DNA from 3 places in the Saccharopolyspora sp. NPDC049357 genome. Region 3 is predicted to be linked to each of the others. Evidence: riboswitches for the same ligand, from Rfam matches in the RefSeq annotation. Region 3 holds a riboswitch; each other region holds the start of a gene.
What was found. Region 3 has a riboswitch for cobalamin ahead of AB0J91_RS18960 (putative cobaltochelatase). Riboswitches for the same ligand answer to the same signal wherever they lie in the genome.

Region 1 (6,792 bases), on a different contig from region 3:
CACAACGGTCTGGCGTTCACCGCGGTGGCCGAGATCGCGAGCCCGCACTGGAGCGGGCGGGCCATGGGAGCGCAGAACACCGGTCAGTTCCTCACGGCAACGGCGGTCCCGCCCGTGATGGGAGCCCTCATCGCGGTGGCCGGCTACCCGATCGCCTTCGCGGTGGCCGGGTGCTTCGCCCTGCTCGCGGTCCCGGTGGTTCCCGCTCGCAACGTCACACCCGAGGCTTGAGCGCCTGCTGGGATTCGTAGAGCGCCATGACCCCGGGCTGCTCGCCCTCCGGCCAGGTGTCGGGCCGCCAGGCCCCGGATTTGAGCAGCGCCCGGCCGCAGTGCACGAACAGCTCCTCGACATCGACGACCACGGCCAGCGCCGGGGGCACGCCCTTGAGCGCGAGGTCGGCCATGAACGGCGCGGCCCGCACGATGGTGGCGGTGCCGTTGACCCGCAGCACGTGGTTGACGCCGGGGATCAGGAACAGCATTCCCACCTGCGGGTTCCGCAGCAGGTTGTGCAGCCCGTCCATGCGCCGGTTGCCGGGCCGTTCGGCGTAGGCCAGCGTCTTGCCGTCGTCGAAGACCACGACGCTGCGGGCGGTGTCACCGCGCGGCGAGACGTCGATCCTCGCATCCTCGCCCGCGGTGGCCACGAAGAACAACCGCGACCGCTCGATGAAGCGGCGGCTGACGCCGTCGATCCCGGAGACCACCTTCTCGGCGATCTCCGGGTGCGGCGGTTCGACGACCTCGCGGAGTTGCGCTTCGGAGGTGACCTGCTCGGCCTCACTCGGATCCCACGAGGGCACGGATTAGTTCTCCTGATCAGCGATGCGACGCGGGCTCAGCCCGCCTGGGCCTGCGCGATCAACGGCACGACCTTATCGACCGCGTAGGACATGCCCGCGGCGGTGCCCGCCGAGAACGCCTGCACGGCCTGCTCGTCGTGCAGCACGACGGCGCGGCGTTCGCGGACCGACGGCACCGACTGGAACATCTGGTCCTTGTCGACCTCGACGGCGGACAGGCCGATCGGGAACATCACGGTCAGGTCGGCGTTGAACAGGTCCATGCGCTCGGGCGAGACGCTGACGAAGAAGTTGTCCCCGGCGACCACCTGCACGGCCGGTGACTGGCGGAAGCCCAGCCGCTCCATGAACTCCAGGCGCGAACCGCCGTTGACGTAAGCGCCGTAGGAGCCGACCATCTTGGCGCCGACGGCCACGGTCTTGCCCGCGAACTGCGGGTGCGCGGCGGCGGCCTGCTGGAACTTGGCCTCCAGGCCGGCCTTCTGCTGAGCTGCTTCGGCGGACCTGCCCAGCGCCTTGCCCACCATGTCCAGCTGCTGGTCCCAGGTGGTCAGGTAGCTCTCACCGCCCGGCGGGATGCTCACCACCGGAACGCCGAGCCGGTTGAGCAGGTTGTAGCGCTCCTTGTCGCCGCTGCCGCGGGTGTCGAGGATCAGGTCGGGCTGGAGCGCCGCGACGGCCTCCATGTCGACCTCCATGGTGCCGAGCATCTTCGGCGGTGTGGCGTAGCGCTTGTCGGCGGGGATCCACGGCGGGACGCCGTCGCCACCCACCGGCAGCCAGTCGGCGGCACCGACGGGTTGCACCCCGAGGCTCAGCGCGGTTTCGGCGTCGCCCCATCCCAGCGCGACGACCCGCTGGGGACGCTCCGGAACGGTGACGTCACCGAACGCGGTCTTGAGGGTGACCGGGAACTGGCCGTCCGCCGATCCGGCGGCGGGCTCGTCGTTCTCGGGACCGGCCGCGCCGCAGCCGGTCAGGGCGATTCCCAGCAGGACTGCCATGATCAGCCCCAGGGTCCGCATCCAGCGCATTTCCACACCTCGCAGCGAGTTAAGTGCGCCTAACCTAACTAACGCTCCGTGTGACGTCCAGCCCGAGATCCACCCGCTGTGACCGACGTTCGTCACATTCGTCCACACCGGACGATCGACCGCCCCGCCCCGGTTGGTGAGCAACTTCCGGCCGCGTCGTGCGTTGAGCCTCACGAAGGCCCGGTCGGGGCGTTCGAGGGTGCGGAAGGACGCGATCGCGATGGACAGGCTCAACGGCAAGCGCGTGCTCGTGACAGGTGGAGCGTCGGGGATCGGGCAGGCCAGCGCGCTGCGCCTGCTCGACGAGGGCGCCAGAGTGCTGACCACCGACATCGACGAGACCGGGCTGAAGGAGACCTCGCGGCGCGCGGCCGAGGCCGGCACCTGCGACCGGCTGGGCACCCTGCCGCTGGACATCTCCCAGGAGGACGCCGTCGACGCGACGGTACCGGCCGCGGCCGAGCAGCTGGGCGGGCTGGACGTGCTGGTCAACGCCGCGGGGACGCTGCACAGCGCGCACACGCACGAGTGCTCGCTGGAGCTGTGGAACCGAATCCTCGCGGTCAACCTCACCGGCACCTTCTTGGTCACCCGCGCGGCGTTACCCGCGCTGCTGGAGACCGGCAGCGGCGTGGTGATCAACTTCAGTTCGACCTCGGCGAACTTCGCGCACCCGTACATGGCCGCCTACGCCGCGAGCAAGGGCGGCATCCAGTCGTTCACCCACAGCATCGCCCTGGAGTACGCCAAGCAGGGCCTGCGCGCGGTGTCGCTGGTGCCCGGGGGGGATTCGCAGCGGCATCACCGAGACCACCGCGGACAAGCTGCCCGCCGACACCGACTGGGACCTGTTCACCAAGCTCTCCCCCGCCCTCGGCAGCGGCTTCGCACCGCCGGAGCACGTGGCCGGCGTGGTCGCGATGCTCGCCTCCGACGACGGCGCCTTCATCACCGGCACCGAGATCCGCGTCGACGGCGGCACGCACCAGTAGTCCACGGTGGAGTTCCGCGCGGACTCGTCGCTGGTCAACAGCGCGACGTGCGGGAGATTCGGGAGACCGAGGCGATTCGTCGCAACGGCCGCCGGATCGACCGCACCCCCGCCGGTTAGACTCGATCGCGAGCCGGTCGTGCCACGTGTGGCCGATGGGAATCCGGTCGGAAGCCGGAGCTGACGCGCAGCGGTAGGGGTGACGGGCGAGCCCGAGCCACTGGATCGCACTCGATCCGGGAAGGCGGCTCGCCCGGTGGAGCCCGAGCCCGAAGACCTGCCGGCTCCCCGGATCCGCACCCGGCTCCGGGAATCGGCCGACCAGGTCTCGCGAATGGGCCTGGGGTGAGGATTTCCGCACAACGTGTTCTTACGCTGGACGCGCACGGGCTTGATGCTGCTCTGCGCCACCGCCCTCGCCGCCTGCAACGCACCCGCGACGGAGTCGGCTCCGCCTCGGGTGTCGCTGCCCAACTGCGACGGGCACGTCTCGGTGTCCGAACCGCCGCGCCGCGCGGTGAGCCTCAACCAGTCGACCACCGAGATCATGCTGGCCCTGGGGCTGGCGGACCGGATGGTGGGCACCGCGACCTGGACCGATCCGGTCGATCCGTCGCTGGCCGCCGAGAACGCTCGGGTGCCGCGGCTTTCCGACAACAACCCGTCGTTCGAATCGGTGCTGGCCACCGAGCCCGACGTGGTGCTGGGCGCCTACCAGGCGGTGTTCACCGATGAGGGCGTGGCCTCGCGAGAGCGCTTCGCCGAGCTCGGAGTCCCCACCTACCTCTCCCCCTCCAACTGCCTGCCCGAGGAAGCACCGCTCGCCGAGCCGGTCGAGCTCGACGACATCTACCGCGAGGTGCAGGAGATCGCCACGATCTTCGACGTCCCGCAGCGCGGCGAAGCGCTGGTGGCGCAACTGCGGCAACGGGTGGCCGACGCCCAGCGCAAGGCCGTCGCCCACCGGGACACGTCGGTGCTGTTCTGGTTCGCCCGCACCGAATCCCCCTACGTGGCAGGCTCGACCGGCTCTCCGGCGATCATGACCCGCACCCTCGGGGTGCGCAACGCCTACGACGACGTGCGCTCGATGTGGCCGCAGGTGTCGTGGGAGGACGTGCTCGCCCGCGACCCCGACCTGCTGGTGCTCGGCGACCTCACCCGCGACGGCGAAGGCGATTCCCTCGCCGCCAAGCAGGAATTCCTGCGCACCGACCCCGCGATGTCACGGTTGCCCGCCGTCGGCGAGAGCCGGTGGATGAGCATGACCGGCACAGAGATGAACATCAGCATGCGCACGATCACCGGGATCGAACGGCTCGCCGACCGGTTGGCCGAGCTGGAGCGGCGTTGAGGACCGGGCGCCTGCCCTCCTCGCTGATCGTGCTGGCCGGGATTCCGCTGCTGCTGCTGTCGATCGCCGTGGCGGTCACGCTCGGTCCGGCTCCGCTGTCGGTGGCCGACGTGGCCGGCGTGGTGGGCGCGCGGCTGGGCCTGGGCGAGACCGACGTGTCGCGGATCGGGCAGGGCATCGTCTGGCAGCTGCGGTTGCCGCGCGCGGTCCTCGCGGCGATCTGCGGCGCCGGGCTCGGGGTGTGCGGCGCGGTGTTGCAGTCGTTGCTGCGCAACCCGCTCGCCGACCCCTTCCTGCTGGGCGTGTCAGCGGGTGCCTCGACCGGCGCGGTGCTGGTGGTGATCCTCGGGTTGGGCGCGGGCGCGATCGGCTTGACCGCGGGCGCCTTCGCCGGTGCCCTGGTCGCGTTCGCGCTGGTGATGACCTTGGGCGCGGTGGCCGGTGGCACCACGACGCACGTGGTGCTGGCCGGTGTCGCCGGGACGCAGCTGTTCTCGGCCCTGACGTCGTTCGTCGTGATCACCTCGGCGGACGCCGAGCAGACCCGGGGCGTGCTGTTCTGGCTGCTCGGTTCGCTCTCCGGCGCCCGCTGGAACGACGTGGCGGTCTCGGGCGCGGTGTGCGCGGTCTGCCTGCTGCTGTGCCTGGCGCGGGCCGGGGCGCTGGACGCCTTCGCGCTGGGGCAGGACACGGCCGCGGCGCTGGGCGTTCACGTCACGCGACTGCGGATCGTGCTGCTGGTGACCACCGCGCTGCTGACCGCCACGCTCGTCGCGGCGGCCGGTGCGATCGGGTTCGTCGGCCTGGTCCTGCCGCAGGCCGCGCGACTGCTGGTGGGCCCGCGGCATCGCGCGCTGCTGCCGGTCACGGCCGTGCTGGGCGCGATCCTGCTGGTGTGGGTGGACGTCCTGGCGACCACCGTCGCCGCCCCGCAGGAGGTTCCGGTGGGCGTCATGACCGCGCTGGTGGGCGTTCCGGCCTTCGCCGTCCTGCTGGCCCGGCGCGGCCGAACCTCCTGAGCGTCCCGCAACCGACCACCAAGATCCCCTACGCTGCACGCGTTGCGCCGCATCGAGGAGTCTGCGAGGGATCACCGATGAACCAGCCCGTGGCGTGGGGCGTGCTCGGCTGCTCCGGAATCGCCGAACGACGAATGCTCCCCGCGCTGCACGGGATCGAGGGTTCCCGAGTCGCCGGGGTCGCCAGCCGGGCGCCGGCCAGGGCCGAGCGCTTCGCCGCCGAGCACGGTGGGACCGCGATGAGCTACGAGGAGATGATCGACTCCTCGGCGATCGACGCGGTGTACCTGTCGCTGCCGAACTCGCTGCACTTCGAGTGGGCGCAACGCGCGCTGCGCGCCGGGAAGCACGTGCTGTGCGAGAAGCCGATGACGGTCTCCGCGGAGCAGACCGATGAACTGGTGGCGCTGGCCGCCGAGCGAGGGCTGCTGCTGCGGGAGAACTTCGCGTTCCTGCACCACCCGCAGCACGAGGTGGTGCGCGAGCTCGTCGAGCGCGGACGGCTGGGCCGGTTGCGGACCTTCAGCTCGGCCTTCGGCGTTCCGTCGCCGCGCGCCGGGGACATCCGCTACGACCCCGAGCTGGGCGCGGGATGCCTGCTCGACGTCGGGGTGTACCCGATCCGGGCCGCGCAGCTGATGCTCGGCGAGGGGCTGACGGTGGCCGGTGCGACGCTGCGGGTCGACACCGAGACCGGTGTGGACATGGCAGGGCACGCGCTCCTGGTCTCGGAGAACGGGGTTTTCGCCGATCTCGAGTTCGGCTTCCAGCACGCCTACCGCTCCCGCTACGCGCTGTGGGGCGATGCGGCGCACCTGAGCCTGGAGCGCGCGTTCACCCCGCCCGCCGAGCACCGCCCGGTGCTGCGGCTGGAGGAGAAGGACCACGCCGAGGAGTTCACGCTCGACGCCTCGCACCAGTTCCGCGATTCGCTGGCCTCCTTCGCCGGGGCGGTGCGCGAGGGCCGGACGCCGGAGATCGAGCGGTCCTGGCTGCGCGGTGCGCGGGAAACGGCGCGGCTGGTCGAGGCGATCCAGGAGACCGCGGTGCGGGTCAGGCAGCGAGGCGCGGTCCCGTCCTGACCTCGGTCGCGGCGCGTGGGTTCCACCCAGTGGTTCGAACCGGTCACGTGCTCACAACGCTCCTGTTCGCGGTCTCGACATCCCCATACCTCCGGCTTACCTTCCAGGCCGTTCGTGTCCAATGGCCGTACTAGGAGGATGGGGACAGTGCCTCGTACTGGGCTGCTGCGGACGAAGTCCGTGGAGCAATCGCGCGCCGACACCGATGAACCGGATACTCGGCTGCGCAAGAACCTGTCTGCTTTCGATCTCGTGATGTTCGGTGTGGCCGTCACCATCGGCGCCGGCATCTTCACCATGACCGCTCGGACCGCCGGAAACATCGCCGGTCCCGGTGTGGCCCTCTCCTTCGTGATCTCGGCGATCGCGTGCGGGCTCGCGGCGTTGTGCTACGCCGAGTTCGCCTCGACCGTGCCGGTGGCGGGCAGCGCGTACACGTACTCGTACGCGACGTTCGGCGAGTTCATCGCGTGGATCCTCGGCTGGGACCTGCTGCTGGAACTGGCG
Region 2 (6,792 bases), on a different contig from region 3:
CCGGAATCGGAGATGATGTAGGCGCAGCCCTCGGCCGTGGTCGTGGGGTAGATCGTCGTGGTGGCGCCACCGGCGCACATCACGCCCATGTCGGCGAGGATCCAGTCGATCCGCGTGCCGGCCAGGATCCCGCACCGCTGCTGCGACCCCAGGCCGATCGCGTGCAGCCCCAGCGCGATCGCTCGCGCCCTTTCCCAGGTCTGCGACCAGGTCAGCGAGCGCCACTGCTCGTCTTCCGGGTAGCGGAACGCCTCGTTGTCGCCCGACCGCTGGACGCGGTCGCGCAGCATGTCGGGAACCGAGCGGAATTCTGAGGAGATCGCGGCAGGCATGGGCGGGAACGTAATCGAGGTCACGCACCCGCGCAATGAGGATCGGACAAATCGGGAGAGGTCGTTCCGATCTGTTACCGACGAGTTGCCTTGCGGGGCGAACTCGCAGGTCGGTGCCTCCCGGGTGGTCTCCGACCGCACCGGAGGCGGACCCGGGTTCGGCGGGCCCGCCAGGTGCGGATCGGGTCGGTGGATCATGGACTGGCCCCCGCGTTCCCGGCGAGGAGGACGAGGGCGAGAACCGACAGCACGGTGAACACGGCCGCGGGCGGGCCGAGCACCGACCGGGCGATGGTCGCCAGTCCGGACATCGCCCGGGCCAGCACCACCGCCGCCGCGAACAACGCGACCAGGATGCCGAACAGCATTCCTTGCAGGACGGACGAAACGGTGTCAGGGGTGACGACCTGTGGGTCGTTTGCCGCCAGCACCTCCGGGAGTATCGTGAACATGCGAGCTCCCTTCACGGGTGTTTCCCGTTGTGAGGGTGATCGTGAGTGCGCGCAGCGCCCCCGGTCGTGGCCAAACGATTTCCGGGGGCGTTCGCATGTCCGGCCGACGATCCGCCGGCCGCGCCTCTGATGGTGATCCGAGACGCCCAGCGCCTCTGCCGCGGTGAAATTTCACTTCTCCGTTGAAGTTCTTCGCCGCCAGGTGAAACGCTCCGCCTTCAGTATGCGATCACCTCAACAGACCGTCAATGTCTTTGCTGGGCAACGACTTGCCGTTATGCACCCGAGGTGTCAGTATCTGCTGGTCTTCAGTGGTTCAGTGAAGTTTGGTGAAATTATCCGAACGGAGTGAAGGAGACGGCGCGATGGCCCGTCCCGGGAACCAGGGCGGAACCGGACGGCTCGGCTCGCGGCTGCGCGAGCTGCGCGAATCCCGCGGTATGACGCAACTTCGGCTGGGGCGGTCCCTCGGCGTCGCGGTGTCGAGCATTTCCTCCTGGGAGAGCGGCGCGAAACTACCTCCGCTCACCCGATTGGCCGATTACGCGACGTTCTTCGCCGCCGATGCCACCACCGGCGGGGTCCCGCCGGAGAACCAGCTCACCGGCGAGCAGCGCGAAGAGCGCCTGCGGCTCAAGCAGGAGCTCGACCGGCTGCGGACGACGCTGGACGAGGTGCGCGGTCCCGCGGAAGCCGAAGCGGGCCAGGACTTCTGGCACTTCCCCGACGGGGGGCCGGTCCTCATCGTCACCGGCGGGCTCAGCGAGAAGCACTGGTCGCCGCTGGGCACTCCCAGCGAGCCGAACTTCCTGTCGCTGGCCCGCTGCGCGGACCTCGACGCCGCGGTGGAGCTGTTCGGGACGGTGCGCGCGGCCAACCCGCGTTCCGAGGTGGAGATCCGGCTCGAGAACCTCGGCGACGACGACCTGCGCGCCCACCTGGTGTTCCTGGGCAGCGGCGCGGCCAACCCGTGGGTGGAGTGGCTGACCGCCGAGTGGCCGGTCCGGCAGGTCCCCGACGAGGACGTCCCCGACGGTTCGGTGTTCGAAATCGACGGCGAGCACAGGCTCAAACCCGGCTTCCGAGGCGATCAGCTCGTCGAGGACGTCGGAATGCTCGCCCGGATCCCGAACCCGAACAACATTCGCCGCACGCTGACCTTCTGCAGCGGCGTGTTCACCAGGGGAGGGTTCGGCGCGGTGCGCTGCCTGACCGATCCGCAGGCCAAGGACCGCAACCTCGCCTACCTCCACGACGAGGTCGAGGACCTCGACCGCTTCGGGGTGCTGATGCGGGTTCCGGTGATGCGGCACGTGACCGGCACACCCGACCTGCAGAACCCGGCGAACCGGCTCTACGAGTGGCGACCGAAGACCTGATCACGAGGAGGCGGCGATGGTGAGTGCGCAGCGGTCCGGTCTCGGCGCACGGCTGCGGCAACTGCGCCAGGGGCACGGCCTGACCCAGGGGAAGTTGGCGCGGGTCCTCGGCGTGGCGGTCTCCAGCGTCTCGCAGTGGGAAGGCGGGGTGAAGGTGCCGCCGCCGCCCCGGCTCGGCGACTACGCGACCTTCTTCGCGGCCGAGAACCCGGCGAGGAACGGGAAACTCCCCTCACCGGCCTCGCTCACCGAACAGGAGCGCCGGCTCCGCGCGAAGCTCAAGGAGGAGCTGGACGCGCTGCGGTCCCACGCGGAGGAGTCCACGTCGGCGCAGGGGTTCTCGGACTTCTGGCGGTTCCCCGACGGCGGCCCGGTGCGCATCCTCACCGGGCGCGTTCCCGCCCGGAACCTCTCGCCGCTGGCTTCGCCCGAGCGGCGCAACTACATCGGGATGTCCTCCTACGCCGACGGTGACTCGTTGATCGAGCTCTACGGGCACGTCCGCGCGCTGAACCCCGCGTCGGACGTGCGGTTCGACATCGCCCGCCGCATCGACCCGCACGACCTGCAGGCGCACCTGGTGCTGCTGGGAAGTCCGGCGATGAACCCGATGCGGCGTCAGGTGCGCTTCGGGCTGCCGGTGCGCCAGGTCGAGGTCGACGACCTCGGGCACGGGGAGGTCTTCGAGGTCGCCGAGGAATCCCGGCAGTACCGGCCGACGTTGCACGACGACCGGCTGATCGAGGACGTGGGCATGCTGGCGCGCTTCCCCAACCCCTACAACGTGCGGCGCAGCCTGACCTTGTGCAGCGGTGTGTTCACCCGGGGCGGGTTCGGCGCGGTCCGCTGCCTCACCGACCCCGAGCTGCGCGAGCGCAACCACGAGCGCCTCGAGCACCGGATCGCCGATCCGGACAACTTCGGGATGCTGATGCGCGTTCCGGTCGTGCGCAACGCGACCGCCACCCCGGACCTCAGCAACCCCGACACGTGGCTGCGAGCCTGGTCCCCCATCAAAACCTGAGAATTCCTCTGTGCACCGGGGTGACACTCTCCCGTGCTTCGGTGGGCGATTTGTCAGGGCCGCTGGTTACCGTCGTGGCAGTTCCCCGGCAGCTGAGGAGGAGTCATGGCGGAAGTGGATGCGGTGCAGCCCAACGGGACGCCCGCGTGGATCGATCTGGGGATCCCCGATCTCAATCGTGCGATGGACTTCTACGGCGCCGTTTTCGGGTGGGAGTTCGACGTGGGGCCCGAGGAGATGGGCCGCTACACGATGTGCCTGGTCCGGGGCAGGGAAGTCGCCGCGCTCATGCCCAACCACGACCTCGAGGCGACCGAGTTCTGGTGGAACGTCTACTTCGCCACCGATGACGTCGCCGGCACCGTGTCCAAGGCGGAGGCCGCCGACGGCCAGGTGATCACCCCGCCCATGGACGTGATGGACAAGGGGCGGATGGCGATCCTCAAGGACCCGGTAGGCGGGCAGTTCGGGCTCTGGCACGGCAACAAGCACATCGGATCCCGCCTCGTCAACGAGCCGAACACCTTGCTGCGCAACGATCTCGTCACCCCGGACCCGGGTCCGGCGCGGGAGTTCTACCCGAAGGTCTTCGGCTTCAGCCTGGACAGCGAGGGGCACCTCGGCGAAGGTGACTTCACGTTCCTGCGCCGACCCGACGGCCACGAGATCGGCGGCATCCTCGGCGACCCGTCCGCCACCGCTTCGTCCTGGGGCACGCTGTTCATGGTCGAGGACACCGACGCCACCGCACGACGAGCCACCGACGCGGGCGGCGTTGTCCAGCCCCCCTACGACATGGCCTACGGCCGCATCGCCGAGGTCAAGGACCCGTTCGGCACGCCCTTCACCATCGGTTCCGCCAAGGCCGGCTGACCGCTCCGTGATCGGGATCTCCTCCGGGTGTCGAACACGAGCTCAGAGCCGTGATGGGGACCCGGCCGGACGCCGCGCGGGGTTGTCTCGTGCCCGTGGATGGTTAGCCTGAGGGTGCTGGTGGTTCGTCCGGTCGAGCGGTGAGCGCGATCGGACGAGGCAAGAGGGAACCCGGTGCGAATCCGGGACTGCCCCGCAGCGGTGAGCGGGAACGACCGCCGTCATGAGCACTGGGCGTCACGCGTCCGGGAAGCGACGGCCAGTAGGTCCGGTCTTGATGCGCGAGGTTCCACCGGGACCTCCCCGAGGCCGGCTGCCCGCGAGTCCGAAGACCTGCCACCGGCGCGCGCACCGACGGTGCGCGCTGGTCCGAGGTCTCGCGGGAGGACCTGGCGGACGATCAGCGGGCGACGTGCGTCCGCTGGTCGGCGCGTGCCTGCCGCGAAGTCCTCGACCGACCACGTCGAGCTCGCGAGGAGAGAGCGTTGACCAGCAAGATCGGATCCACCGTACTCGGACATCCCCGGATCGGCCCGAACCGGGAGCTCAAGCGCGCCCTGGAGTCCTACTGGGCGGGCCGCAGCGGCGAGGCGGACCTGCGGGAGGTCGCGCGTCGGCTGCGGGAGGACACCTGGCGAGGTCTGGCCGAAGCAGGCCTCGACTCGGTGCCGGGCAACACGTTCTCCTACTACGACCACGTCCTGGACACCGCCGTCGCCTTCGGCGCCGTCCCGCGCCGCTACGCCGAGCTGGGCCTCGGCGCGTTGGACACCTACTTCGCGATGGCGCGCGGCACCGAGGCCGTGCCCCCGCTGGAGATGACGAAGTGGTTCGACACCAACTACCACTACCTGGTCCCCGAAATCGGCCCGGACACGAGCTTCTCGCTCACCGACCGCACCGCTGTCGAGCAGTTCCGGGAGGCGCGCAAGCTCGGGGTGGAGACCCGGCCGGTGCTGGTGGGGCCGCTGACGTTCCTGCTGCTGTCCAAACCGTCCGAAGAGGACTTCGACCCGCTGGACAAGCTCGCCGAACTCACCGACGCCTACGAGCAGCTGCTCGGCGAACTCCACCGGGCCGGTGCGCAGTGGGTGCAGCTCGACGAGCCCGCGCTGGCCGCCGACCGCACGCCGCAGGAGCTCGACGCGTTGCGCAACACCTACCGGCGCCTAGGCGACCTCGCCGAACGCCCCGCGATCCTCACCGCCTGCTACTTCGGCGATCCCGGTGACGCGCTCGGCGTGCTCGCCGCCGCGCCGATCGAGGGCATCGCGCTGGACCTGGTCACCGATCCGTCCGCTCAGGACCGAGTTGCCGCCACGCCCGGGTTGCGCGACAAGACTCTGGTCGCGGGGGTGATCGACGGCCGCAACATCTGGCGCGCCGACCTCGACCGGTGCATGACCGCGGCGGCGACGCTGCTCGGCTCGGCCGGCGAGGTGGGCATCGGCACGTCCTGCTCGCTGCTGCACGTGCCCTACGACGTCGACGCGGAGACCACGCTCGATCCGCAGGTCAAGCCGTGGCTGTCCTTCGCGGCGCAGAAGGTCCGCGAGGTCGTCACCCTCGGGCGGGCGCTGCGCGAAGGCCGCGACGTCGTCGAGAGCGAGCTCGTCGAGGCGCGAGCGGCGGTGGCCGACCGGGCCCGGGCGGAGCGGGTGCGCGACAACCGCGTTCGCGCGCGACTCGACGCGCTGCGCCCGCAGGACTCCCGGCGCACCGATTACGCGAAACGGGCAGAAGCGCAGCAGAAGTCGCTTCGCCTGCCGCCGCTGCCGACCACCACGATCGGATCGTTCCCGCAGACGACCGACGTCCGCAAGGCGCGGGCCGCGCTGCGCGCCGGGCGCATCGACGCGGCCACCTACCGGCAGCGGATGCGCGACGAGGTCGAACGCGTCATCGCGCTGCAGGAGGACATCGGCCTGGACGTGCTGGTGCACGGCGAGCCCGAGCGCAACGACATGGTGCAGTACTTCGCCGAGCAGCTCGACGGTTTCGCCGCCACCGACAACGGGTGGGTGCAGTCCTACGGCTCCCGGTGCGTGCGGCCACCGATCCTGTTCGGCGACGTGCGGCGTCCGGAACCGATGACGGTCGAGTGGGCCGCGCACGCGCAGCGGCTCACCGAGAAGCCGGTCAAGGGAATGCTGACGGGTCCGGTCACCATGCTGGCGTGGTCGTTCGTCCGCGACGACCAGCCGCAGGCCGACACCGCCCGGCAGGTCGCGCTCGCCATCCGCGACGAGGTCCGCGACCTGGAGGCGGCCGGGATCCGCGTGGTGCAGGTCGACGAGCCCGCGCTGCGCGAACTGCTGCCGCTGCGCGCCGAGCAGCGGCCGGCCTACCTGGAGTGGGCGGTGGAATCGTTCCGCCTGGCCACCTCCGGGATCGCCGAGGCGACCCAGATCCACACCCACCTGTGCTATTCGGAGTTCGGCGACGTCATCGACGCGATCGTGGCCCTCGACGCCGACGTGACCAGCATCGAGGCGGCCCGCTCCCGCATGGAGGTCCTCGCCGACCTCAACGAGGTCGGCTTCGACCGGGGCGTGGGGCCAGGTGTCTACGACATCCACTCACCCCGGGTGCCCGACGGGGAGGAGATGGGGGAGCTGCTGCGGGCCGCTCTCAAGGCAGTTCCGGCCGACCGGCTGTGGGTCAACCCGGACTGCGGTCTCAAGACCCGCGACTACCCGCAGGTGGAACCGGCGTTGCGCAACATGACCGAG
Region 3 (6,792 bases):
AGCGCCGGCTGCGCGGACGAACCGACGAACTGCGGCAGGAACGCGAGGCTGAACAGCAGCATCTTCGGGTTGGTCAGGTTGCTGAGCAGGCCGCGCAGGTAGGGGTTGGCGTCCTCCGGCGGCGGAACGTCCAGCGAGCCGGACTCGCGCCTGGTCAACCAGTACCCGCGCACGATGGATCCCGCGAGGTAGAGCAGGTAGGCCGCGCCCACCCACTTCAGGGCCACGAGCACGCCCGGTGCGTTGGTGATCAGCGCACCCAGCCCGGAGATGACCAGCGCGACCTGCAGCGCGCTGGCGCTGTGGATTCCGGCCAGCGCCAGCAGTCCCGCCTTGCGGCCGTGGTTCAGCGATGTGCGCAGCAGCAGGAAGACGTCCACTCCCGGTGTGATGATCACGACCGCGCTCGCCAGCAGGAAGGCGGGCAGCGGCGTCGGGTCCAGGAGCACGGCGAATTCCTCTCCTCTTCGCGGGCAGCACGGGCTGCCGCATCGCTTGATCAGGTTCTTCTCGTCATCCGGTCAGGTGAGATCGGCCGATGCCGGTGGTGGAGGTGCCCCGGTTCCGCGATGCCCTGGGATGGAGGCGCGACTGTCAACGGCGACATTCGCGAAAGGATTTGCTTCCAGGATCAAGTTTAACGAAATATTTTCCTGCCAATCTGTGAGTTGCGACTCGTGATGTTTCGGTGTGCGGGTGAATACGGTGTGTCCGCTCCGCCGATGACCGCGACAGCTGGAGGCACCGACTTTGGGCCGCGACGAACAGGGACCCGCTGACAAGACCCGTGCGCTGCGCGCGCTCGCCATCGCCGGAGCGGTCACCGCTCTGGCGGGCGCGAACCCCGCCGCCCACGCGGACCCGGCGATCACCGGGGACGACCAGCCGCAATCCCGGATCCTCGGCGGCTCGGGCGCCACCACGAACGACGCGCCCTGGGTGGTCGCGCTGACCGACCGGTACGGCAACCAGTTCTGCGGCGGCACCCTGATCCGCGCGGGCGAGGTCGTCACCGCGGCGCACTGCGCGCACGATCCGCTCACAGGGGCCGAACGCTCGCCCGAGGACGTCCGCGTGGTCGCCGGGCGCACGGACCTGCGCAGCTCGCAGGGCAGCGAAGCCGAGGTGGACGACGTGTGGGTGCACCCGGGCTACGAGGACTTCACCACCGGCGACGACCTCGCCGTGCTCAAGCTCAACGCTCCGCTGCCGCAGCGCCCGCTGCCCGTGGTCGCGCCCGGTGAGACCGCGCCGTACGAGCCGGGCGCCATGGCCCGCGTCTACGGATGGGGCCGGACCAGCGAGAACGGTCCCAACTCGGACAGCTTGCGCTCCGTCGAGGTGCCCGTCGCCGCCGACGACGCCTGCCGCTCGGCCTACCCGAACTACGACCCGCGCAGCATGTTCTGCGCCGGGTACCCCGAAGGCGGGCGCGACGCCTGCGCGGGCGACTCCGGCGGGCCGATCGTCGCCGGCGGACGGCTCATCGGCGTGGTGTCCTACGGCACCGGCTGCGGTCGTCCCGGCACGCCCGGTGTCTACACCAGGCTGTCGAACTACCCGTTGTGAGCGGTCGGCGAGTGGTCTGCACAACTCCCGCCGCTGGCGAGTGCGGGAAACCGGGAAGTCCTGTGATATCCAGGTAAGGGTGACCCTTCAGCCGCTCGCGACCGCCGTGCAACGCGCCTACACCGCAGACCTCGACGCCTCCGACTTCTACCGGATGCTGCGGCTGCGGGTCGACGTCTTCGTCGTCGAGCAGGAATGCCCCTACCCCGAACTCGACGGGCGCGACCTGGAGGACTCCACCCGCCACTTCTGGGTCGACTCCGCCGACGACTACGTGCTCGGCTACCTGCGGCTGCTGGAAGACCCCGACGGCACCTACCGCATCGGCCGCGTCTGCACCGCCAAGAGCGCCCGCGGCTTGGGCATCGGCCGGAAGCTGATGCGCGCCGCCGTCGCCGAGGTGCAGAACTCGCCCGCCGTGCTGTCCGCCCAGACCTACGCCAAGGACTTCTACGCCTCCTTCGGCTTCGTGGCGACCGGGGAGGAATACCTCGAAGACGGCATCCCGCACGTCGACATGCGACGCGAACCCCGCCGCGCGGGGATCACCGCCGCTCGCTGAGGCGCCTTCGGGGATGCGGCGGAGCCGGTCGGTTTCCGCCACCCGCACCGCCGAGCAGAGCAACCACCACCACTCCGAACTGTGAGTTGCGGCGCCGGAAGGTTGGGCGCTTGATCGACGTCTGGGACGATGTCGGTGAATCCGTTTGCAAGGGGTGTTGGCAGGAAGCCGGTGCGAGTCCGGCACGGTCGGCGCCACTGTGACCGGGGAGCGGACCTCCCGCGCGAGCCACCGGGGTGACCTGGGAAGGCCGGAGGGACGTGACGATCCGGGAGTCAGGACACTGCGGCCCCTTGTTCCCGACAGCGGGGCGTCCGCACCCCGAGGAAGGAACCACACCGGCATGTCCGCTGCCCCTCGCTTCCCCTTCTCCGCCGTGGTCGGCCACGACGATCTGCGGCTCGCGCTGCTGCTCAACGCGGTGCACCCGCGCATCGGCGGTGTTCTGGTGCGCGGTGAGAAGGGCACGGCCAAGTCGACCGTGGTGCGCGCCCTCGCCTCGCTGCTGCCGTCGTTGGACGTCGTCGACGACTGCCGCTTCGGCTGCGACCCCGCCGCGCCCGACCCGCAGTGCCCCGACGCGCCGCACGGCGCCACCGCCACCCGGCGGCCCGCGCAGCTCGTCGAACTGCCCGTCGGCGCCACCGAAGACCGGCTCATCGGCTCGCTCGACCTCGAACGCGCGCTGACCGAAGGCGTCCGCGCCTTCCAACCCGGCCTGCTCGCCGGAGCGCACCGCGGCGTGCTCTACGTCGACGAGGTCAACCTGCTGCACGACCACCTCGTGGACCTGCTGCTCGACGCCGCCGCCATGGGCCGCGCCCACGTCGAGCGCGACGGCGTGTCCGTCTCGCACGCCTCGTCGTTCCTGCTGGTCGGCACCATGAACCCGGAGGAAGGTGAACTCCGGCCGCAGCTGCTCGACCGCTTCGGGCTCACCGTGCAGGTCGCCGCCTCCCGCGAGGTCGGCACCCGCACGGAGGTCGTCCGCCGCCGGCTCGCCTTCGAATCCGACCCCGCCGGGTTCGCCGCCCAGTGGGCCGAGGCGGACGCCGAACTCGCCGAGCACATCCGCGCCGCCCGCGCCCGCGTCGAGAACGTCGTGCTGCCCGACTCCGAACTGCGCCGGATCTCCGCGCTGTGCGCGGCCTTCGACGTCGACGGCATGCGCGCCGACCTGGTGCTGGCGCGCACCGCCATCGCCCACGCCGCCTGGCGCGGCGCCGACGCCGTCAGCGAGGAGGACGTGGAAGCCGCAGCCCGCCTGGCCCTGCCGCACCGGCGCCGTCGCGACCCGTTCGACGAACCCGGCATGGCCGAGGACCAGCTGCAGCAAGCCCTCTCCGACGCCGCCGAGCAGGCCGACGACCAGCCGCCGGAAGATCCCGACGACGACCCCGACGGAGGACCCGACGGCGGTCCCGGTGGAGGCGGCGAACCCCAGGACGAGCCCACCGGACCCACCGGCGGCGGAGGCGGCGAGGAGCAGGACCAGCAGCCCGGTGGCGGTGACTCCGAACGCGCCCCCGTCGGCGCCGGGCAGTCGTTCCGCGCCCGGTTGCTGGAAGTGCCCGGACTCGGCGAAGGCGCACCCGGCCGCCGGTCCCGCGCGCGCTCCCGCAGCGGGCGCACCACCCGCGCCACCACCGCCGGCGGCCACGGCCTGCACGTGACCGCCACCCTCGCCGCGGCCGCGCCCCACCAAGCCGCGCGCGGACGCAGCGGGCCCGGCCTCGTCCTGCGCTCCGACGACGTCCGCCGATCCCTGCGCGAAGGCCGTGAGGGCAACCTCGTGCTCTTCGCCGTCGACGCCTCCGGCTCGATGGCCGCCCGCGACCGGATGACCGCCGTCAGCGGCGCCGTCCTGTCCCTGCTGCGCGACGCCTACCAGCGGCGCGACAAGGTCGGCGTGATCACCTTCCGCGGCGACAAGGCCGAAGTCGCCCTGCCGCCCACCTCCTCGGTCGACGTCGCCGCCGCCCGCCTCCGCCGGATGCGCACCGGCGGGCGCACCCCGCTCGCCGACGGACTGCTGCGCACCAAGCACCTCATCCAGACCGAGAGCACCCGCGACCCGCAGCGCCGACCGCTCGTCGTGCTGCTCACCGACGGCAAGGCCACCGTCGGCGTCCAAGGCGCCACCGGAAGCAAGCAGGCCGTCGACGACGCCCTGCGCGCGGCACGCGTGCTCGCCGATACCGGAACCGCCTCCGTGGTCGTCGACTGCGAGAACGGTCCCGTCAAGCTCGGACTGGCGAACCAGGTGGCCACAGCCTTGGGCGGACCCAGCCTGCGGCTCGAAGAGCTCTCCGCCGAACACGTCGCCGGAGTCGTGCGCGCCGTCAGCGGTGACAGCGGGTTGGCGGCTTAGTCTCGTTTTGGTTACGAGATTCAACCCTGTGAGTACCGACCCATCGGTCGGATTGGTACGGTGACCACCAGTCCACCTGACCCCCAGGGGTGGACCTCCAAAGTGCCCCGCGCTCCCAGCGACCCCCAGGCCGGTTGAGCGCGGGGCTCTTTCTTTTGTTGGTTTGTTGGTCGTTTTGCGGGGCGGTGCGGGTAGGGGAACCTGAGCGGTGCTGTGGACTCCGCGCGCCACTCCTGATGTCTTCCGCTTACCCCAGGGGTGGACATCGGCGTCGCGGCGTGCTCGCCACAGCACCGCTCAGAACCCCCGGCGGTGCAGGTTGCTCAGGTGGTGAAGGAGAAAGCGACTTCGTCGCTTGCCTGACGTTCGTGTTTTTGCGGTTCAGGCTGGGGTTGGTTGTTTTTGGTGGTAGCGGTGTCTTGCGTAGGTGGCTGTGGTTACCAGGGGGATGGCCACTGCTCCTGCTGTGATGAAGAGGATCGTGTAGTTGCCGTGGTCCGCTAGGGGTCCTGCTGCTGCGGAGGCTGCTGCGCTGCCCAGGAAAAGGGCGCAGGCGAAGAGGGCCACCGCGGTTCCCCTTGCTTCCGGGGCCACCGATGTGGCCCAGGCCTGCAGGGAGGAGTGCATGAAGGACCAGCCTCCGCCCAGCAGGAGGGCTGTGACGATCACCGTGGCCAGGTTCGTGTCCAGGGAGACCAGGGCGTAGCCGACGATCATCTGCGTGCCGCCGATGGCGATCAAGCGGGGGACCGGGACCTTCGAGTTGATGGCCTTGACGACCCTGGAGAACACCAGCACGCCCACGCCGTAGGCGCCCGTGGCCAAGCCCGCCACCGCGACGTCCAGGCCCTCGTTGACCAGCGCCGACGCCAGGAAGGTCATGGTGCCCAGCAGCACCGCGCCCTCCACGAAGACCAGGCCGAACACCAGCAGCGCCCAGCGGTTGCGCAGGACTCCGCCGATGTGGGAACCCACGCCGCCCGACACCGCCGCGCGGTCGGGTTCCGCAAGACCGCGCAGCAGCAGCGCGCAGATCGCCGCGCACAGGGCCGGGACCGCGAAGACCACGCGCCAGTCCAGCCAGTGGGCCAGCACGCCGCCGACCGCCGTCGCCATGGCCGTGCCCACCGCCTGTGCGGCCATCAGATCCGACAGCGCGCTCTGGCGCTTCTGCTGGGAGACCGTGTCGCCGACGTACGTGAGCGTCGTCGGGACCACCGCGCCCATGAACGCCCCCGCCAGGACCCGCGCCGCGATCAGCACCGGCAGCGTCGGCGCGAACGTCGAGATCAGGCCCGTGGCGGCCGCCGCCAGCAGCGTGGCGCGCATGATCGGGATCCGGCCGAAGCGGTCCGAGAGGATCCCCCACAGCGGCTGCGAGAGCCCGTAGGCCAGGAAGTAGCCGCTGGCGACCGTGACCGCAGAGGCGATCGGGACGTGCATGCTCAGCGCGATCAGCACCAGCATCGGGGTCACGGCGAACCGGTCGAAACTGCTGATGAACGAGGCTGCGGAGAGCACCAGAGGCGGCCTGGTGGGCATGCGGCGGCTCCTAGTTCTGGGACGCTCGTCCATCTTCACGCGCCGAACGCCGGTTGAAGCGGTGAAGTTGCCCACCTCATGCGGGGCCGTGCGCTGGGACCTTCGCATTTCGGCCACCTGAGCAACTCGCACCGCCGCGGGTTCTCACGCGTCGTCTGGGGAGGACAGCCGCAGTGCCGTGCATTGGCATGCATCAGTCGCGGATCCCGGAGCCAGGGGGCGTGTGAGGTTCCGCTACCTGCACCGCCACGCAGGTCACTGTTAGCAACCTCTTAGGGTCAGTGCATGCCTCAGGGACAGCCTTCTTCCGTGCCAGCTGATGGACTGACCACTCGCCAGCGCCGCAACCGGCCGTTGGTCGTCGTGCACACCGGTGAGATGAAGGGGAAGTCCACGGCCGCCTTCGGGCTCGCGCTGCGCGGCTGGAACCAGGGCTGGTCCATCGGGGTCTTCCAGTTCGTCAAGTCCGCCAAGTGGAAGGTCGGCGAGGAGTCGGCGTTCCGCGCGCTCGGCAAGGTCCACGAGGACACCGGCGAAGGTGGCCCCGTCGAGTGGCACAAGATGGGCGAGGGCTGGTCCTGGACCCGCAAGAAGGGCACCGAGGAAGACCACGCCGCCGCGGCGCTCGAAGGCTGGCAGGAGATCTCCCGCCGCCTCGACGAGCAGCGCCACGGCCTCTACGTGCTCGACGAGTTCACCTACCCGCTGCACTGGGGCTGGGTGGACGTCGACGAGGTCGTCGCCAAGC

Region 1: another riboswitch for cobalamin. It lies ahead of AB0J91_RS17465 (ABC transporter substrate-binding protein); the one in region 3 lies ahead of AB0J91_RS18960 (putative cobaltochelatase).
Region 2: another riboswitch for cobalamin. It lies ahead of metE (5-methyltetrahydropteroyltriglutamate--homocysteine S-methyltransferase); the one in region 3 lies ahead of AB0J91_RS18960 (putative cobaltochelatase).

Annotation. Positions count from the first base shown of each region.
Region 1 covers NZ_JBFAQJ010000018.1:112,989-119,780, forward strand. The annotation lists gene AB0J91_RS17440 (MFS transporter) at 1-231, shown strand, start outside; gene AB0J91_RS17445 (MSMEG_1061 family FMN-dependent PPOX-type flavoprotein) at 215-805, opposite strand; gene AB0J91_RS17450 (iron-siderophore ABC transporter substrate-binding protein) at 841-1,839, opposite strand; partial or broken gene AB0J91_RS17455 (SDR family oxidoreductase) at 2,060-2,566, shown strand; gene AB0J91_RS17460 (SDR family oxidoreductase) at 2,688-2,831, shown strand; cobalamin riboswitch at 2,948-3,130, shown strand; gene AB0J91_RS17465 (ABC transporter substrate-binding protein) at 3,195-4,184, shown strand; gene AB0J91_RS17470 (iron chelate uptake ABC transporter family permease subunit) at 4,181-5,203, shown strand; gene AB0J91_RS17475 (Gfo/Idh/MocA family oxidoreductase) at 5,281-6,285, shown strand; gene AB0J91_RS17480 (amino acid permease) at 6,433-6,792, shown strand, end outside.
Region 2 covers NZ_JBFAQJ010000060.1:15,674-22,465, forward strand. The annotation lists gene AB0J91_RS31005 (long-chain fatty acid--CoA ligase) at 1-332, opposite strand, end outside; gene AB0J91_RS31010 (hypothetical protein) at 527-784, opposite strand; gene AB0J91_RS31015 (helix-turn-helix transcriptional regulator) at 1,150-2,163, shown strand; gene AB0J91_RS31020 (helix-turn-helix domain-containing protein) at 2,180-3,187, shown strand; gene AB0J91_RS31025 (VOC family protein) at 3,293-4,060, shown strand; cobalamin riboswitch at 4,165-4,416, shown strand; gene metE (5-methyltetrahydropteroyltriglutamate--homocysteine S-methyltransferase) at 4,546-6,792, shown strand, end outside.
Region 3 covers NZ_JBFAQJ010000021.1:67,889-74,680, reverse strand. The annotation lists gene AB0J91_RS18975 (LysE family translocator) at 1-449, opposite strand, end outside; gene AB0J91_RS18970 (serine protease) at 751-1,569, shown strand; gene AB0J91_RS18965 (GNAT family N-acetyltransferase) at 1,649-2,131, shown strand; cobalamin riboswitch at 2,248-2,436, shown strand; gene AB0J91_RS18960 (putative cobaltochelatase) at 2,475-4,502, shown strand; gene AB0J91_RS18955 (MFS transporter) at 4,884-6,044, opposite strand; gene cobO (cob(I)yrinic acid a,c-diamide adenosyltransferase) at 6,330-6,792, shown strand, end outside.